One region of the Fictibacillus iocasae genome, then DNA from elsewhere that is predicted to be linked to it. Evidence: a T-box and tRNA genes for the amino acid it is inferred to sense, from the RefSeq annotation. Region 1 holds a T-box; the other holds one or more tRNA genes.

Region 1 (7,979 bases):
AACAGGGAGAAAGAGCTACAAATAAATAAGGATGAAGATCACGAAAAACATGTGATCTTCGTGCATGTAGGGGAACAAAGAAGAGTGTAGGTTATTCAACGTCCTGTTCCTGCGTCTACAAGCCTAGCCGAGGACGTGGCCGGGCAAGACAGAAGATAACCAACTGCGGTTATCTTTTTTTTCGTATATAAAAAGGGTGAAAGAGCTGTGAAAAAGGAAGAAGATCACATAAAACGCGTGATTTTCTTAACGTCATAACTTACCACGCATAAGATTTATTATCGTGATCTTCTTCGATTACTTCATTGCAAAGTTGATCGTAATGAAAGGTGCCGACTCCTCGAAAATGAAAGGCACATTTTCTTCGTGCGATGTCTTGCTGCGCCACCTTCCGCCCAGCGGAAAGCGTGCACCTGTAACGGAGATCAACACTTCTTGAATTCTAAAAGAAAACATGTTTTAAAAAGAATCAAAAATTTACCTCGTATTCAAATAATCCGCCAGCAGCTTCGGAATTTTCTTAGCCGTGATGTCCAGAAAGTGCAAAATAATCGGCAGCTCTTTTGAGTTGTATGTATGAAAAAGATCGCTCCACCATTCTGTGTCGTAGCGGCAGATCATGCTCAGGTTATAGAGAATCAAATAATGAATCATGATTTCGTTCAACCGCGGCAAGCTGTATAAATCACGTTCAATCGGCATGTAGATGTCTCCGTTCAGTGAGCAGGAAAACGGATAAGAGCCAATCGGATTGCACTGATCGGGCAGAGAGATGATCATATGCTGTTCATTTTTTTCAACTAATGACAGCTGCCAGCCAGAGGCGCTGGCTAAAAACTCGAGCAGACGGCTGTCTGTCAGGTGAAGGAGGTCGGTGGCGACATACGGCACGGCGAGTTTCCGGTCATGTGCGGGAAGCTGAAGCATCGTTTCAGGCATGCCCATCGTTTTGAAGAAGAGCGAGATTTCAGGGATCAGACTGAGCAGGTTTTTCATCGTGATTTTATCGCCTTCGAGGTGTTTCACATGAAACATTTTTTCGCAAAAATGATTAAACAGGCCGGATTTTTGGATTCTGACCTCATCATATAAAAACTCGTAGTTACGCTTTTTGCGTTTTCGGGTCGTCACGCCATGAGCGAGAACGGTGCTGCTGTCGGGGTAGCTCGGGTCAACGGTAAGGAGGCAGGCTTTGATGAGCTGTGTCATGCCATAAAACAGGAGAACAGGGCGCAGTTCCGCAGGAGCATTAGAGCTGAGAGCATAATATTTCTTTCCATGCTCAATATAGTAGATGAAGGCATAGCAGTTCTCGAAGCTGAGCGAATCAGGCTGGTCATATTGATGTTTCTTGTATGAACGGGATAGATAGCTTTGTGTGCCGGAAGAGGATAGAAATGGAAGATAGGAATCCCAGCTGTGATCAATCATGATGATACCTGCTCTCTGAATTGATTTCTAAATATTTTGACATCATTTACACTCCTTGACAGTAGTGTAACCAGTTGTTAATCTACAAATAATATTTTTTAGGAAAAAAGGGGTGGATGTCTGCATGTGGGAGAATAAGTTCGCAAAAGAAGGGTTAACGTTTGATGATGTATTGCTCATTCCAGCTAAATCGTCGGTGCTTCCGAAAGATGTTTCTGTCAAAACGAAGCTGTCCGAAAATGTTCAGCTGAACATTCCGGTGATCAGTGCTGGTATGGATACAGTAACAGAAGCAGAGATGGCGATCGCGATGGCACGTCAAGGCGGTCTAGGAATCATTCATAAGAACATGTCGATTGAAGATCAGGCGGAGCAGGTGGACCGTGTGAAGCGCTCGGAGAGCGGCGTTATTACGGATCCATTTTATCTGCAACCCAACCACCAAGTGTTCGATGCTGAGCATCTGATGGGCAAGTACCGCATCAGCGGTGTGCCGATTGTGGACGAGGACAAGAAATTAGTCGGTATTATCACGAACCGTGATATGCGATTCATTCAGGATTATTCGATTCAGATTTCTGATGTTATGACAAAAGACAACCTCATCACCGCTTCTGTTGGAACGACGCTAAAAGAAGCAGAACTGATTTTGCAGAAGCATAAGATTGAGAAACTCCCTCTTGTAGATGATGAAGGCGTATTGCAAGGCCTGATCACCATTAAAGATATTGAAAAAGTCATCGAGTTCCCGAATTCGGCAAAAGACAAGCAAGGACGCCTTCTTGTTGGTGCTGCAGTCGGTGTAACGAAGGATGCTGCGACTCGCGTAGAGAAGCTCGTACAGTCAGGCGTGGACGCGATTGTCATCGATACAGCACACGGCCACTCAGAAGGTGTACTGCAGAAGGTAAAAGAGATTCGCGGCTTGTATCCTGACCTTACCATTATTGCTGGCAACGTGGCCACACCAGAAGCGACGCGTGACTTGATCAACGCCGGAGCAAGCGTCGTGAAGGTAGGAATCGGACCTGGATCCATCTGTACAACTCGTATTATTGCGGGAGTCGGTGTGCCGCAGGTTACGGCTGTATACGATTGTGCGACAGAAGCACGCAAGTACGGTATTCCTGTTATCGCGGATGGCGGCATCAAGTACTCTGGCGATATCGTGAAGGCGCTGGCGAGCGGCGGACATGCTGTTATGCTCGGAAGCCTTCTTGCCGGAGTATCGGAGAGCCCTGGCGACCGTGAAATCTATCAAGGACGCCAATTTAAGGTGTACCGCGGAATGGGATCGGTCGGTGCGATGGAACGCGGTTCGAGCGACCGTTATTTCCAGGAAAATAATAAAAAGCTTGTGCCAGAAGGAATCGAAGGGCGCGTGCCGTACAAAGGACCGCTTTCAGACACGCTTTATCAGCTAGTTGGCGGCATCCGTTCAGGTATGGGATATTGCGGAACGGAAACGATTGAAGATCTGCAAAACAACGCGCAGTTTGTCCGCATCACAGGCGCGGGACTTCGCGAAAGCCACCCGCACCAAGTGCAAATTACCAAAGAAGCGCCAAACTATTCGGTCTAAAGATTCATTTTTCAGACAGAGGATGATCCTCTGTCTATTTTTTTGCACTTTACTATGTTACAATAACCGAGTGTAAAATGGCCTTGGAGGTGCAGAAGTTGAACAGCAAGATGAGACAGCTATTAGTGCTGACACTTATTTTTTCATTCTTTACAGGAAGTCTGTTTGGTTTTCAATCAAAAGCAAGCGCCGCGCCGGCGTTAGATATTAAAGGGGAAGCCGCCATCTTAATTGACGGTGAAACCGGTAAGATTTTATTTGAAAAAGCAGCGGATAAAATGCTTCCGCCAGCTAGTATGACAAAAATGATGACAGAATATCTTGTGCTCGAAGCCATCAAGAAAAACAAGATTTCTTGGGATCAGAAAACAGGAATCTCTGAATACGCACATAAGATTTCACAAAACCGGGACCTTTCCAATGTTCCGCTTCGTGTAGACGATAAATATTCGGTAAAAGAGCTTTACCAGGCGATGGCGATCTATTCAGCCAACGGGGCAACCATCGCGCTTGCTGAGCTGATCGGCGGCTCAGAATCTGAATTTGTCTCAATGATGAACAAAAAAGGGAAACAGCTTGGTCTTAAGGATTTCCACTTTGTAAACAGCTCAGGACTGAACAATGAAGATCTTCAAGGCAACCACCCGGCTGGTGACGAGAATGAAGAGAACATGATGAGTGCCCGTTCCACGGCTATTCTTGCGTTCCACTTGATTAACGATTATCCAGAAGTGCTGGAGACAGCGAAGATTCCGAGAATGACTTTCCGTGAAGGAACCGACGATAAAATCAACATGGAAAACTGGAACTGGATGCTGCCTTCACTTGTATACGGATTTGAAGGAGTAGATGGCCTCAAGACAGGTTCAACAGATTCGGCTGGTTTCGCGTTCACGGGTACCGTGAAAAAAGGGGATACACGTCTTTTGTCCGTTGTGATGAAAACGAACAGCCACAAAGCCCGCTTTGACGAAACGGCTAAGCTGTTCAACTACGGTTTTGCAAATTTCACGAAAGAAAAAGTGCTTTCGAAAGGCTACAAGATCAAAGGAAGCAATACGATTCCTGTTGTAAAAGGCAAGGAAAGCGAAGTATCTGTCGCAGCGAAGGAAGATGTTTCTCTTGTCATCAAACGAGGTGAAAAGAAGAACTACAAGCCGAAGTTCGTGATCGATAAGAAAAAGCTGAACGAAGACGGCAAACTGACGGCTCCTGTGAAAAAAGGCGAAGTCGTCGGCCACATCCAAGTGGAGTATAAAGGTGAAGGCGAAGATTACGGCTACTTGATCAACGATGGAACAGGCAAAGGACAAGTTGATGTCGTCACGACACAATCCGTCGAAAAAGCAAACTGGTTCATCCTAGCCATGAGAGGCGTCGGAAGCTTCTTCGCAGACATCTGGTCAGGAACCGTTGATATGGTGAAGGGTCTGTTTTAATCTTAATATAATTTCTGTTGCAGGTGAGTTCTCATGCCGCTAGGCGCTATGATGAGAGCTCACCTTTTTTTTATTTTTGGCTCTTTTAGTAGAGATTGTTCTTTTAAAAAGTCTGATTGTGCAAACTTAGTGCTGTTGGATTCCCTTTGTGTAGTTCTACCATTTTGTTTTCAACACTTCCTAAGGACTGCTTGGAAGTCTTTATTATTGAACTGCTTTGAATACTTCATTGATAAAGTTGATCGTAGTGAAAGGTGCCGACTCCTTCGGGACGAGTGGTCAGGTGAGACCATTTAAAGGCGCGCAGCGACAAATGGGCTCACCGTGTCCAGCAGAAAACGGCTAGCCCCTCGAGGTCAAATGAGAAAGTGCCCAATAAGTCAAAGAGCGACTTACCGGTCCCTTTCTCATTTGCTTATCGGGGCTGGACGAGCCGTTTCTGCTTTTCTGCTCACCCCGCGGAAAGCGTGCGCCTGTAAAGGAGATCAACTACTTCTTAGTAAAAGTTAATTCAACGACTCTTCAACATTATGATGCTGAAGAGTTTTTATTTTCTAAATCCTTTAAATACGATAAAATAGAGGGTGCTAGTGGTTTTATATTAAAACTGCCACAATAACGACTCGCTTTAGAGACGAGATTAAATAGGGGGTATTTTGGATGTTGAAGACTGGTACTGAACGTGTAAAACGCGGCATGGCTGAAATGCAAAAAGGCGGCGTCATCATGGACGTGATTAACGCCGAGCAAGCAAAAATCGCAGAAGCAGCTGGCGCTGTTGCTGTTATGGCACTTGAGCGCGTGCCGGCAGATATCCGTGCTGCAGGCGGCGTATCGCGTATGGCTGATCCAACAATCGTTGAAGACGTGATGAACGCGGTTTCGATTCCGGTAATGGCGAAAGCACGCATCGGGCATATTGTTGAAGCGCGTATCTTAGAAGCAATGGGCGTTGATTACATCGATGAAAGTGAAGTATTAACTCCTGCAGACGAAGTATTCCATTTAAATAAGCGTGACTATACGGTGCCGTTCGTGTGCGGCGCACGTGACCTTGGCGAAGCGGCTCGCCGCATCGGTGAAGGCGCGTCCATGATCCGTACAAAAGGCGAGCCTGGAACAGGGAATATCGTAGAAGCGGTTCGTCACATGCGCATGATTCAGGCACAGATCCGCCAGGTGATCGCAATGAGCGAGGACGAGCTCATGACAGAAGCGAAGAACCTTGGTGCGCCTTACGAGATCCTGCTTGCGATCAAAAAAGAAGGCAAGTTCCCTGTAGTTAACTTTGCAGCGGGCGGAGTGGCTTCACCAGCAGATGCCGCACTCATGATGCACCTTGGTGCTGACGGCGTCTTCGTTGGCTCAGGTATCTTTAAATCGGAAAATCCGGAGAAATTTGCGCGTGCGATCGTGGAAGCTACGACGCATTACCAGGATTTCAAGCTGATCGCAGAGCTTTCTAAAGGCCTTGGCACTCCGATGAAAGGGATTGAGATCTCGTCTATCCTTCCAAACGAGCGCATGCAGGAACGCGGCTGGTAAGATGGTGAAAATCGGAGTATTAGGACTGCAGGGCGCGGTGCGTGAGCATGCTGCCGCACTTGAAGCTTCTGGTGCAGAAGCCGTTATCGTCAAAAAGGTTGAACAGCTCGAAGGCTTAGACGGCCTTGTCATGCCTGGGGGCGAAAGCACTGCCATGAGACGCCTGATCGACAAATACGCTTTTTTACAGCCGTTAAAAGACTTTGCAGCTGAGAAGCCAGTCTTCGGAACGTGTGCGGGTTTGATTTTAATGGCAAAAAATATTGCGGGACAAGATTCGGCTCATTTGGAACTGATCGACATGACGGTTGAGCGCAATGCGTTTGGCCGCCAGGTGGACAGCTTTGAGGCAGACTTGATGATCCACCATGTCGGCGAGGATTTCACCGGTGTCTTTATCCGTGCTCCATACATCATGGAGGTTGGACCTGAGGTTGAGATTCTTTCCAAGCATAACGACCGCATTGTAGCGGCTCAGCAAGGGCATTTCTTATGTGCGGCTTTTCACCCGGAACTGACGGACGATTACCGCATGCACGCGTATTTCGTCAAGATGGCGAAAGAAAAAAAGAAAGAAACGGTTGCATAATTGCGGCATATGCTGTAAATTACTATACAAACTTATATTTAAAATCAGTGACAGGAACTAGTAGCAGAACCCCTTTGTTAAAGAGAGCCGGTGGAAGGTGCGAACCGGCCAAAGGATTTGTGAATCCATCCTGGAGTGAAAAGCCGAACGATACAGTAAGCTTTTCCGGTTATAGAGACCGTTATCTCATGAACAAAGCGGCAGCTGTGCATTTCATTGCACGACTGCAATTAGGGTGGCAACGCGGGTTAACTCTCGTCCCTTACTCAAAGGTTATTTGGGTAAGAGACGGGAGTTTTTTATTTGTCATATGTCACTGATTATTTTAAGGAGGAAAAGTACATGCTGGATTTAAAATTTGTACGTGCTAATTTTGAGGATGTAAAAAGAAGCTTGAGCAAGCGCGGTGAGGACTTAAGCGGGCTGGACCGTTTCGAGGAGCTGGATCACCGCCGCCGTGAACTGATTGGAGAAACAGAAACACTCAAGTCTAAGCGCAACGAAGTGTCTAAGCAGGTTGCCGAGTTCAAGCGCGAGAAAAAGGATGCTGACGCACTGATTCTTGAAATGCGAGAAGTGGGCGATAAAATCAAAGTGATCGATGAAGAGCTTCGCCAAGTTGAGGAAGACCTGAACGGGATCATGCTTACCCTGCCTAACATCCCGCATGAAAGCGTGCCAGTCGGGGAAACAGAGGATGACAACGTGCCCGTCCGCCACTGGGGAGACGTTCCGGAATTTGGTTTCGAGCCGAAAGCACATTGGGATATCGCGACAGACCTCGATATCGTCGATTTTGAGCGCGGAGCCAAGGTAACGGGCAGCCGTTTTGCTTTCTTAAAAGGAGCAGGAGCAAGACTTGAGCGCGCATTGATTAACTTTATGATGGATTATCACGAGGATCAGCATGGCTATACAGAAATTTTACCGCCTTACTTGGTAAACCGCACGAGCATGACAGGAACCGGTCAGCTTCCGAAATTTGAGGAAGATGCGTTCAAGATTCGCGAAGACGATTATTTCCTCGTGCCGACTTCTGAAGTGCCGGTCACGAACTATCACCGCGAAGAAATTTTGGAAGCGGAGCAGCTGCCGATCGGATATGTGGCATACAGCGCGTGCTTCCGTTCTGAAGCGGGTTCTGCCGGACGTGACACACGCGGACTCATTCGTCAGCACCAGTTCAATAAAGTAGAGCTTGTTCGTTTCGTAAAGCCTGAGGATTCTTATAACGAGCTAGAGAAGCTGACAGGTCACGCTGAGAAGATTCTTCAGCTTCTGAAGCTTCCATACCGCGTGCTGAGCATGTGTACGGCGGATCTTGGGTTTACAGCTGCGAAAAAGTACGACATCGAAGTGTGGCTGCCTAGCTATAACACGTACCGTGAAATCT
Region 2 (9,038 bases), on a different contig from region 1:
CGCTCTAACCAGCTGAGCTATAGGCCCAGTAAATCAAAGATAATGGAGCGGGTGATGAGAATCGAACTCACGACCAGAGCTTGGAAGGCTCTTGTTTTACCATTAAACTACACCCGCATATTAAGATGGTCGGGAAGACAGGATTTGAACCTGCGACCCCCTGGTCCCAAACCAGGTGCTCTACCAAGCTGAGCCACTTCCCGTTATGGCGCGCCCTGAGAGATTCGAACTCCCGACCTTTTGATTCGTAGTCAAACACTCTATCCAGCTGAGCTAAGGGCGCACTATATAATTGTTATGGCGAAAATCTTTCATTTCGTCAACATGTATGATAAGTATTTTGGTGCGGTCGAGAGGACTCGAACCTCCACGGGTATACACCCACTAGCCCCTCAAGCTAGCGCGTCTGCCATTCCGCCACGACCGCGCTGCAATGTTTGCTGCGCATGGTCTCGCACTAAAATCTTATAAGAAACAAAAAATGAATAATGGTGCGGGTGAAGGGACTCGAACCCCCACGTCAATGACACTAGATCCTAAGTCTAGCGCGTCTGCCAATTCCGCCACACCCGCATTATTCAAATAAATGGTGAGCCATGAAGGACTCGAACCTTCGACCCTCTGATTAAAAGTCAGATGCTCTACCGACTGAGCTAATGGCTCTTGCTATAATGTCCGTCGGTCCCTGTCTCTTCCTCTATTAGAAGAACTGTGGGCGTGTCCGTCGAGACAACTCGCCGTCAATCACGTTGTATCGCTCGTGACTGAGCTAATGGCTCTTGCTATAATGTCCTTCGGTTCCCTGTCTCTTCCTCTAAAAGAAGAACTGGAGGTATATCCGTCGAGACAACTCGCCGTTCAATCACGTTGTTTTGCTCGTGACTGAGCTAATGGCTTAAGAAAAAATGGCTGGGCTAGCAGGATTCGAACCTACGCGTGACGGAGTCAAAGTCCGTTGCCTTACCGCTTGGCTATAGCCCATCGTTTGTTTTAATGAATTCGGTTTTTTATAGAAATAAATGGCGGACCCGACCGGGGTCGAACCGGCGATCTCCTGCGTGACAGGCAGGCATGTTAACCACTACACCACGGATCCGCGATAATATGAAACTGATTAAGTAAGTTGATGGTGACCCGTACGGGATTCGAACCCGTGTTACCGCCGTGAAAGGGCGGTGTCTTAACCGCTTGACCAACGGGCCATCTGGCAGAGAAGAAGGGATTCGAACCCTCGCACCGCGTTAGCGATCTACTCCCTTAGCAGGGGAGCCCCTTGAGCCACTTGGGTACTTCTCTGTAATATGGCTCCACAGGCAGGACTCGAACCTGCGACCGATCGGTTAACAGCCGATAGCTCTACCACTGAGCTACTGTGGAATGCTTTTAAAGACAATTAATATCTTATTACGTATAGCCTCGAATGTCAACCTGTTTTAGCAGGTTTTTTTCATGTTGTTTTCGCTCGTTTTATGTAATGCCCAACAGCGACTTAATTAAATTACCACATATTCATATAGCGAGTCAACAACTTATTCAGAAATTATTCAGAAATAATATGAACCAGTTTCCCACGGCATCTTCCACATACGTATTTAGCGGTATTGATGCGCCGTTTCCTTTTGAACGCCACATTACAGTCTGTGCATTTATACAGATGTTTATAAGTTTCTTTTCTTACCGCTCCAGGCAAAGAGTCACAATAGCGTGCTCCCCCCACTTGCTTCAGCAGCTGCTTAAACTCCGGATCGCGGTGCTTGTAGCCTCTTCCTTCAATATGCAGGTGATAATGAACCAGCTCGTGCTTGATGATGCCGATCAGGGCCTCCATCCCAAAATGCATATACTGCTTCGGGTTGATCTCGATATCATGGCTGCGCAGCAGGTACCGGCCGCCTGTTGTTTGGAGGCGGTTGTTAAAACGCGCGGTGTGCCGGAATGATTTTCCGAAGTATTCGTTTGAAATTGTCTCGGTTAGTTGCTGAAGCTGCTGCTGATTCATTATACGAAGCCACCTTACGTTTTGGTTCACACTAACAAGCATACCTACATAAACTAAAACACAACAACAGACGGTACGCAAGGAGGGAATCTTCATGCCTGTATGGTTCAAACGTCAGCTGCGCAGAGCTTACTACCAGAAGGACCGCTATCAGATCCGCCTGCTTAACCAGTGCTGGTTTTTCTATAATAAAAAGAACACTGCCTTAAAGGAGAATCCTTAATTAGGCAGTGTTCGGTGTTTATGCGTTTTTCTCAGGGTTGACCATCGTCAGGGCGATGCGCTCTTTCCTCGTATCGACAGAGTCTACCCATACGGTCACCACTTGTCCGACACTGACGACCTCCATCGGGTTCTTCACGAAACGTGTAGTGAGCTTGGAAATGTGCACAAGGCCGTCTTGCTTCACGCCAATATCCACGAACGCGCCAAAATCGACCACGTTGCGGACTGTGCCCTGCAGCTCCATACCAGGCTTCAAATCTTCCATCTTCAAAACATCCGTTTTCAGGACAGGGCCAGCAAATTCGTCACGGGGGTCACGCCCCGGCCGGGACAAGCCCTCGATGATATCCTTTAATGTAGGCACACCGATTCCGAGTTTTTCAGACAGCTCATTCACGGAAAGGACGTCCAATTTCTCCCGAACAGAAGGCGCGCCGATCGATTGAACGGTCTCGCCGATTTCTTCCAGCACCTTTTTCGCCGAATCATAGCTTTCCGGGTGGATGCCTGTCTGGTCAAGCGGCTGCTTTCCTCCTTGGATGCGAAGGAAGCCGATCGCCTGCTCGTATGTTTTCGCGCCAAGACGAGGGATTTTCTTCAGCTCCGTACGGTTTGAAAATTTGCCGATTTCATCTCTTTGCTTCACGATATTTTGTGCGACCGTCTTGGAAAGGCCCGAAACATATTGAAGCAGTGAGGCGGATGCGGTGTTCACGTTCACACCGACAAGGTTAACCGCCGTCTCAACGACAAACGTTACTTCTTCGTTTAACCGTTTTTGCGAAACGTCATGCTGGTATTGGCCGACGCCGATCGATTTAGGATCAATCTTAACGAGCTCGGCCATCGGATCCTGCAGTCTTCTGGCGATCGAAATCGCGCTTCTTTCCTCTACCTGCAGCTCAGGAAATTCCTCTCGTGCGACAGCTGATGCCGAGTACACGCTCGCGCCAGCCTCATTCACGATGACATAGGCTACTTCACGATCTAGATCTGAAATGGTATTCACGATAAATTGTTCGGTTTCGCGTGATGCGGTCCCATTGCCAATTGCGATTAGCTCGATTCCATATTTATCGATGAGATCACGCACGATTTTCGCCGACTTTTCTACCTCTGAACGTGGAGGTGTCGGGTAGATCGTGACGATGTGAAGCATTTTTCCTGTCTCATCAACCACTCCAAGCTTGCAGCCTGTGCGATAGGCCGGGTCAACACCGAGCACCATTCTCCCTTTTAACGGTGCTTGAAGGAGTAGGCTTTTCACATTTTCAGAAAAAATATGGATGGCGCGTTCTTCCGCCGTCTCGGTCAGAGAGGTGCGAATCTCTCTTTCAATGGACGGAGCGATCAGGCGCTTGTAGCCGTCTTCAATCGCCGCTTTTATGTAGGTCGCAGATGGCGATTGCGGCTTCTTAATATGCTGCCGCAGCATTTTAGAGATGATTTCCTCTTCTGGAGCGTTAATGCCCGCCTTGATAATGTCCTCTCTTTCACCGCGATTGACTGCGAGAACACGATGAGGAACGATTTTGCTCAAAGGTTCTTCATAATCGTAGTACATCTCGTAAATTTTCTTTTCATCCTTGTCGGCATGCTTTGTAGCCAATGTTTTGAGCGAGCCTTTTTTTACTGTCAGCTCGCGGATCCATTTGCGTGTGTCAGGCTCATCTGAGATCGATTCTGCAATAATATCGGATGCTCCTTGCAGTGCTTCTTCTATTGAAGCGGCACCTTTTTCAGCGTCTACATAGAGTCGAGCTTCCTCTTCAACCGAATTGGGTGATAATTGCAGAAGCCATTGGGCGAGTGGCTCAAGGCCCTTTTCTTTGGCAACGCTCGCTTTTGTTCGTCGTTTTTGTTTGTATGGACGATATAAGTCCTCTACCTCCTGCAGCTTAACGGCTGCCAGAATGTCCTTTTGCAGCTCCTCTGTCAGCTTGTCCTGCTCTTCAATCAGGCGGATGACCTCTTCTTTTCTCGCCTTTAAGTTCTCGAGGTATTGCCAGCGATCCATGACCGCTTTGATCTGTACTTCATCCAGACCGCCTGTCAGCTCTTTTCTGTATCGTGCGATAAACGGCACGGTGTTTCCTTCGCCAAGCAAGGCAATGACATTTTCAACCTGCTTTTTGTTTATTTCCAGTTCCTTTGCAATCACATTCACTTCATTAGCCGCAGCCGGGGCAGCGGTCTTCTTTTCGGTCACCTGTTCCATTTTCGGCAGCTCCCTTCTCATCCTCTTTATTATAAACGAAAAGGGCGTCCTGCCGAATGCGGAAGGAGGCCCTTTCGTTAAAAAGTTTCGATTTTCGATTCGTCCTTATTGCCGTGGGGGATGTCTCTATCTGCTTCTGAAAGCTGCTTCCTGCCGCGTTTGAGCTGGCGGTATTGGAGAGAAGAGATGTCATATTCGGCATATCCTCTGTACAATTTTACGACAGCGTATAATACGAGAATACTCATAATGATCCAAAATCCGCTGCCCATAGTCCGCTCCCCCTCTCTTTATCTTACAAAGAGAGGGACAAAAATATATCTCGCTATGAATAATATTTGAAGCGCCATGTTCGTTTTTGGGGCTTTTGGTGCTGCCAAAATACATCATAAAAACGCAGAGACTTCTTAAAAAAGTCGCTGCTTTTCTATTCAGATGCGCGGATTCTTCCGACTAAGCATGTGGCATCATCTGATGTATTGACCGGTAATTGGCTAATATAGAACACCGCATCCTCTGGCGAGATCATGCGGGAAAGGATGTTGCGGCTTTGGGTATGGATTTCCATTCCGTCCGAATAAAGCATAAATGCGGCCTCCCCTTTAAAGGAGAATTGCTGAATTTTAAACTTTTGCGGCTTGCCGGCGAGAAATCCTAATGTAGAAAGCGGGTGAACAACTTTTTCATCTTTCACTGCCAGCATGAAGCGGATGTTACCAACGCTCGCATAATGAACCGTTTGTGTCTCAAAATCAAACTTGACGACTGCGAGAACCGCACCGCGCGTTTGTCTGAGAACGGTGTTGCACCTTTCCATGATCGACGTAATCTCCTCGTCATGGTGTTCTTCTACTATCCTCATCGCAGCCTTAGAAGCGTCCTTTGCAAGGGATCCGCTGCCGAGACCGTCTGCCAGTGCGCAGATAAAGTAACGTGAGGTTTCATAAAAGAAAAAGCTGTCACCGCAAAGGTCATTTCCTGCTTTAGGCACCTGAAAAGCCGACACCTTTACGTTGTTGAAGCTGTGGTGTTCGATCATTTTAATGCCTCCGAAGGGGATACACGTATAGCCTCACGGAGTTTTTCCAGTGCGCGCCTTTGCAAACGGGACACATGCATCTGAGAAATATCTAGCCTTTCGCCGGTTTCCTTCTGGCTTAAGTTTTCAAAGTAAGTGCATTGCAGAATTTCTTTTTCCCGGACAGTCAGCACTTCAAACGCTTTTTGAAGAAGCATCTGCTTGTCCACCTGGTCAAAGCCTCCGTCATCAGAACCGACAAGGTCAAGCAATGTGACCGTGCTGCCTTCCTGATCTGCCTCGATCGTGCTGTCAACAGACAACGCCTGATAGCTTTTGCCCATCTCCATCGTTTCGAGCACTTCTTCTTCTGTCACCTCAAGATAATCGGCTATTTCATAGATTTTCGGCGAACGCTGAAGATCGGTTGTCAGCTCTTCAACGGCTCGCTTGATGCGCGGTCCGAGTTCCTTAATGCGGCGCGGTACATGGACACTCCACGTTTTGTCCCGGATAAACCGCTTGATTTCTCCAACGATTGTCGGAACAGCAAACGATTCAAACGAGCGGCCAAACGTTTTGTCATAACGCCGGATAGCCGCAAGAAGACCGATCATGCCCACCTGTACAAGGTCGTCATGAATGATCTTTCCTTTTGAGAATTTTCTTGCGAGCGAATGCACAAGGTCTTCGTATTGATGAACGAGATTTGTCTGCAGTTCTTCATTCGTTGGATCATACTGCAGTTCCTCAATCCAGGCGTAGACTTGTTCTTTACTGTGAAGATGCTGGCGAGGTCCGGTCGACATTTTCCTCCACCTCATCTCTGTGAAGATACTTCGTCATCATGACGATGACGCCTGCTTCACCACTGATTTCTACCTTATCCATAAGTGTTTCAATCAAGAAGAGGCCCAAACCTCCTTCAGTCAGCTGTTCTACTGGCTTGCCGTCCACAGGTCCAAGGTTCTCGGTTACCTTGTTGTAATCGAAGCTCTTTCCTTGGTCGACCACGGTAACTTCCAGTCGGTCTTCATGAAGGTTGCAGCCGATGCGGATCTGACCGAGCTCTGCGTCGCTGTATGCATGATTCACAACGTTCGTGCACGCTTCCGATACGGCAATTTTAATATCTTCAATTTCATCAAATGCAAAACCCATACGGTTGGCGATGCCTGAAATCGTAAGGCGTACCACACCGACAAAATCAGGCTTTGCCGGTACGATCATTTCCAAGTAGTCAGAGGCTGTGTTCATTTGGCCTCCCCCTTTACCTCATTCTCGATGTCCATTACTTCTGTCAGACCGGTAATTTCAAAAATGCGGCGTACTCGTTCAGTCATTCCTCTAAGCTTCAAGGAGCCATTGTTTGCTTTTGTGGATTTGAGGGCGCCGACAAAGATACCAAGCCCCGTGCTATCCATGTATTCTATTTGAGACAGGTCAATGATAATCTCCTGACCTTCTTTTTCCGTTAATGGAACAAGCACTTCTTTCAATTTGGGAGCCGTATATGCGTCTACTTCTCCAGCTAGTTCTAATGAATGGGTGTGTTCGTTTGTGTGATGGTTAATTTGCAAATTCATTATATTCCCCCCAGGGTTGATTTTAAAACGGATAGAAAACTTTACCCTTTCCGCGAATGTGCTAAACCACTCTTTTTAAAACAATTAACGTAAAATCGTCTCGAAGCTCAAATTCCTGGAGCTTCTCCAGCTCATGGAAAACACATTGAACCATTTCCTGAGCAGGCAGATTCATGTGTTTGCGGATCAACGATACGATCTCATCGCGCTCAATGAACCCTTTGCTCGTTCGGCATTCCGTTACACCATCCGAAAGCAGAATGACCATATCCCCGATCTCGATCACTTTTTCATAGGGCTGGTATGTTGCCGTGCGGGAAACGCCGAGAACGATACCTTTGGCAATCATATCGTCAAACCTGTCATCGGCTGCACGGTAAATAAATCCTGGTTCATGGCCAGCACCGGCATAGGAAAACGTATGTTTATCAGAATCGTATAGACCGTGAAGCATCGTGATGAACATGTTCGGGTGGACGTTCTGCTCGACAACGTGATTCAAGTTCTCGAGCAGCAAGTGAGGCATCTGCTGCTGCTGAGGCAGGCTGTCCATCGCATACTTGATCATCGACATGCAAAGCGCAGCGGGAATCCCTTTTCCGATAATGTCTGCGACCGCTACACTTAATTTGTTTCCGTCTTTAACGAAATTGAAATAATCACCGTTCATTTTCTTAGCAGGCACACTGATGACGCCAATATCGAGCCCGTCCACCTCGGGAACATCGCTCATGAGCAAGGTTTGCTGCATGCTCGCAGCCACCTCAATCTCCGACTCCAACTGCTGCTGCTTGTCTCTCAGGCTCTGATGCTCGCGATAAGCGAACCCGTAGCCGATCATGACTTCTAATAAAAAATCAAAGGAGTCGCGCATGTCCTCTTCCATATCCGGGAAGAGCTCATGCATCACTTGAATGTGAAGCGAGATCACATCCTCGGGAGAGATTTGCTGCTCAATCAATTTTCGGCTGAACTGCTGCCCTTTATAAAGAGCTGTTTCTGACTTGCCTTTTATATAAGTCTGTATAAGGTCTTGGTAACGATCAATTATCGCGTCTTTGCCAGTCAAAAAGCTTCCTCCTATCGAAGCCATTTCGTTGCATTAATCTCTGTACCTACATCTACGGTTGATTCGATCGAAAATTCGTCCATCAGCCTTTTCACACCCGGCAATCCGGCTCCAAGCCCTCCGGATGTCGTATAGCCGTCTTCCATTACCCTGCGGATATCCCGTATGCCCGGTCCATTATCAAGAGCAACAATCTTGAGGCCCTTTTTGCCAAGCTGGTCAATAGGCTGTATGCAAATTTTTCCGTTTCCCGCGTATAAGTAGATATTACGTGCTAGTTCAGAAATGGCAGTTGTAATCCTCGCCTGGTCCACGTTGCCAAAACCAAGCTCTTTGGCCATATTTCTTCCTAATTGTCTGGCGCTTACGATGTCCCATTCATTGCGCACTTCTACACAGGATTGGATGTCCATGGTCATCCCTCCAGTTCCAGACGCAATTTATCAAGCCCCTGTTCTAAATCAAGAGCTGTTGGGACCTCCCTCATGGAGATGCCTAGGTCAATCAGAGTGATCGCAACGGCAGGCTGAATTCCTGTTAGAACAACCTGCGCGCCCATTAATTTTGACATGCGTACCACATCGCCTAGAACTTTTGCGATGAACGAATCAATCATATCAACAGACGTCAAATCGATGACTACGCCTTTAGCGCCTGTATCATGAATTTTGCTAAGCAGATCTTCTTGAAACTGAAGAGCTGTCTGGTCATCAAGCTCTACTTGAATGGTAATGAGCAAGTACTCATGTAATTTCAAGATAGGAATTCTCATCATCTACACTCCCTATTCAATCTTTGCGGACAATAATTTGATTCGTAATTTCCAGCGCACGCTCCATGCCTTTTTGAAGGGTGCTCTTTGTCGGGAACGCTGACAGATTTATGCCAAGGCTTACGATGGTCTGTGCAATTTCCGGCCTGAT

Evidence for each region. A T-box is a leader RNA that pairs with one kind of tRNA and senses whether it is charged. The one in region 1 lies ahead of serS (serine--tRNA ligase), so its partner is inferred to be a tRNA-Ser.
Region 2: it encodes a tRNA-Ser, which carries the amino acid that the T-box ahead of serS (serine--tRNA ligase) is inferred to sense. The anticodon was not compared.

The regions. Positions count from the first base shown of each region.
Region 1 is NZ_JBHTCP010000008.1:721-8,699, forward strand. It holds gene ACFQPF_RS04065 (YaaC family protein) at 478-1,431, opposite strand; gene guaB (IMP dehydrogenase) at 1,556-3,013, shown strand; gene ACFQPF_RS04075 (serine hydrolase) at 3,112-4,452, shown strand; gene pdxS (pyridoxal 5'-phosphate synthase lyase subunit PdxS) at 5,113-5,997, shown strand; gene pdxT (pyridoxal 5'-phosphate synthase glutaminase subunit PdxT) at 5,999-6,586, shown strand; T-box leader at 6,625-6,852, shown strand; gene serS (serine--tRNA ligase) at 6,929-7,979, shown strand, end outside.
Region 2 is NZ_JBHTCP010000047.1:230-9,267, forward strand. It holds tRNA gene ACFQPF_RS13845 (tRNA-Ile) at 1-27, opposite strand, end outside; tRNA gene ACFQPF_RS13850 (tRNA-Gly) at 44-117, opposite strand; tRNA gene ACFQPF_RS13855 (tRNA-Pro) at 127-203, opposite strand; tRNA gene ACFQPF_RS13860 (tRNA-Arg) at 207-283, opposite strand; tRNA gene ACFQPF_RS13865 (tRNA-Leu) at 342-427, opposite strand; tRNA gene ACFQPF_RS13870 (tRNA-Leu) at 490-573, opposite strand; tRNA gene ACFQPF_RS13875 (tRNA-Lys) at 588-663, opposite strand; tRNA gene ACFQPF_RS13880 (tRNA-Gln) at 907-981, opposite strand; tRNA gene ACFQPF_RS13885 (tRNA-Asp) at 1,021-1,096, opposite strand; tRNA gene ACFQPF_RS13890 (tRNA-Glu) at 1,128-1,202, opposite strand; tRNA gene ACFQPF_RS13895 (tRNA-Ser) at 1,206-1,296, opposite strand; tRNA gene ACFQPF_RS13900 (tRNA-Asn) at 1,303-1,377, opposite strand; gene ACFQPF_RS13905 (SprT family protein) at 1,541-1,999, opposite strand; gene cmpA (cortex morphogenetic protein CmpA) at 2,094-2,222, shown strand; gene ACFQPF_RS13915 (Tex family protein) at 2,241-4,442, opposite strand; gene ACFQPF_RS13920 (hypothetical protein) at 4,520-4,714, opposite strand; gene ACFQPF_RS13925 (PP2C family serine/threonine-protein phosphatase) at 4,870-5,481, opposite strand; gene sigB (RNA polymerase sigma factor SigB) at 5,478-6,269, opposite strand; gene rsbW (anti-sigma B factor RsbW) at 6,235-6,717, opposite strand; gene ACFQPF_RS13940 (STAS domain-containing protein) at 6,714-7,046, opposite strand; gene ACFQPF_RS13945 (PP2C family protein-serine/threonine phosphatase) at 7,108-8,115, opposite strand; gene ACFQPF_RS13950 (anti-sigma regulatory factor) at 8,127-8,528, opposite strand; gene ACFQPF_RS13955 (STAS domain-containing protein) at 8,531-8,887, opposite strand; gene ACFQPF_RS13960 (STAS domain-containing protein) at 8,904-9,038, opposite strand, start outside.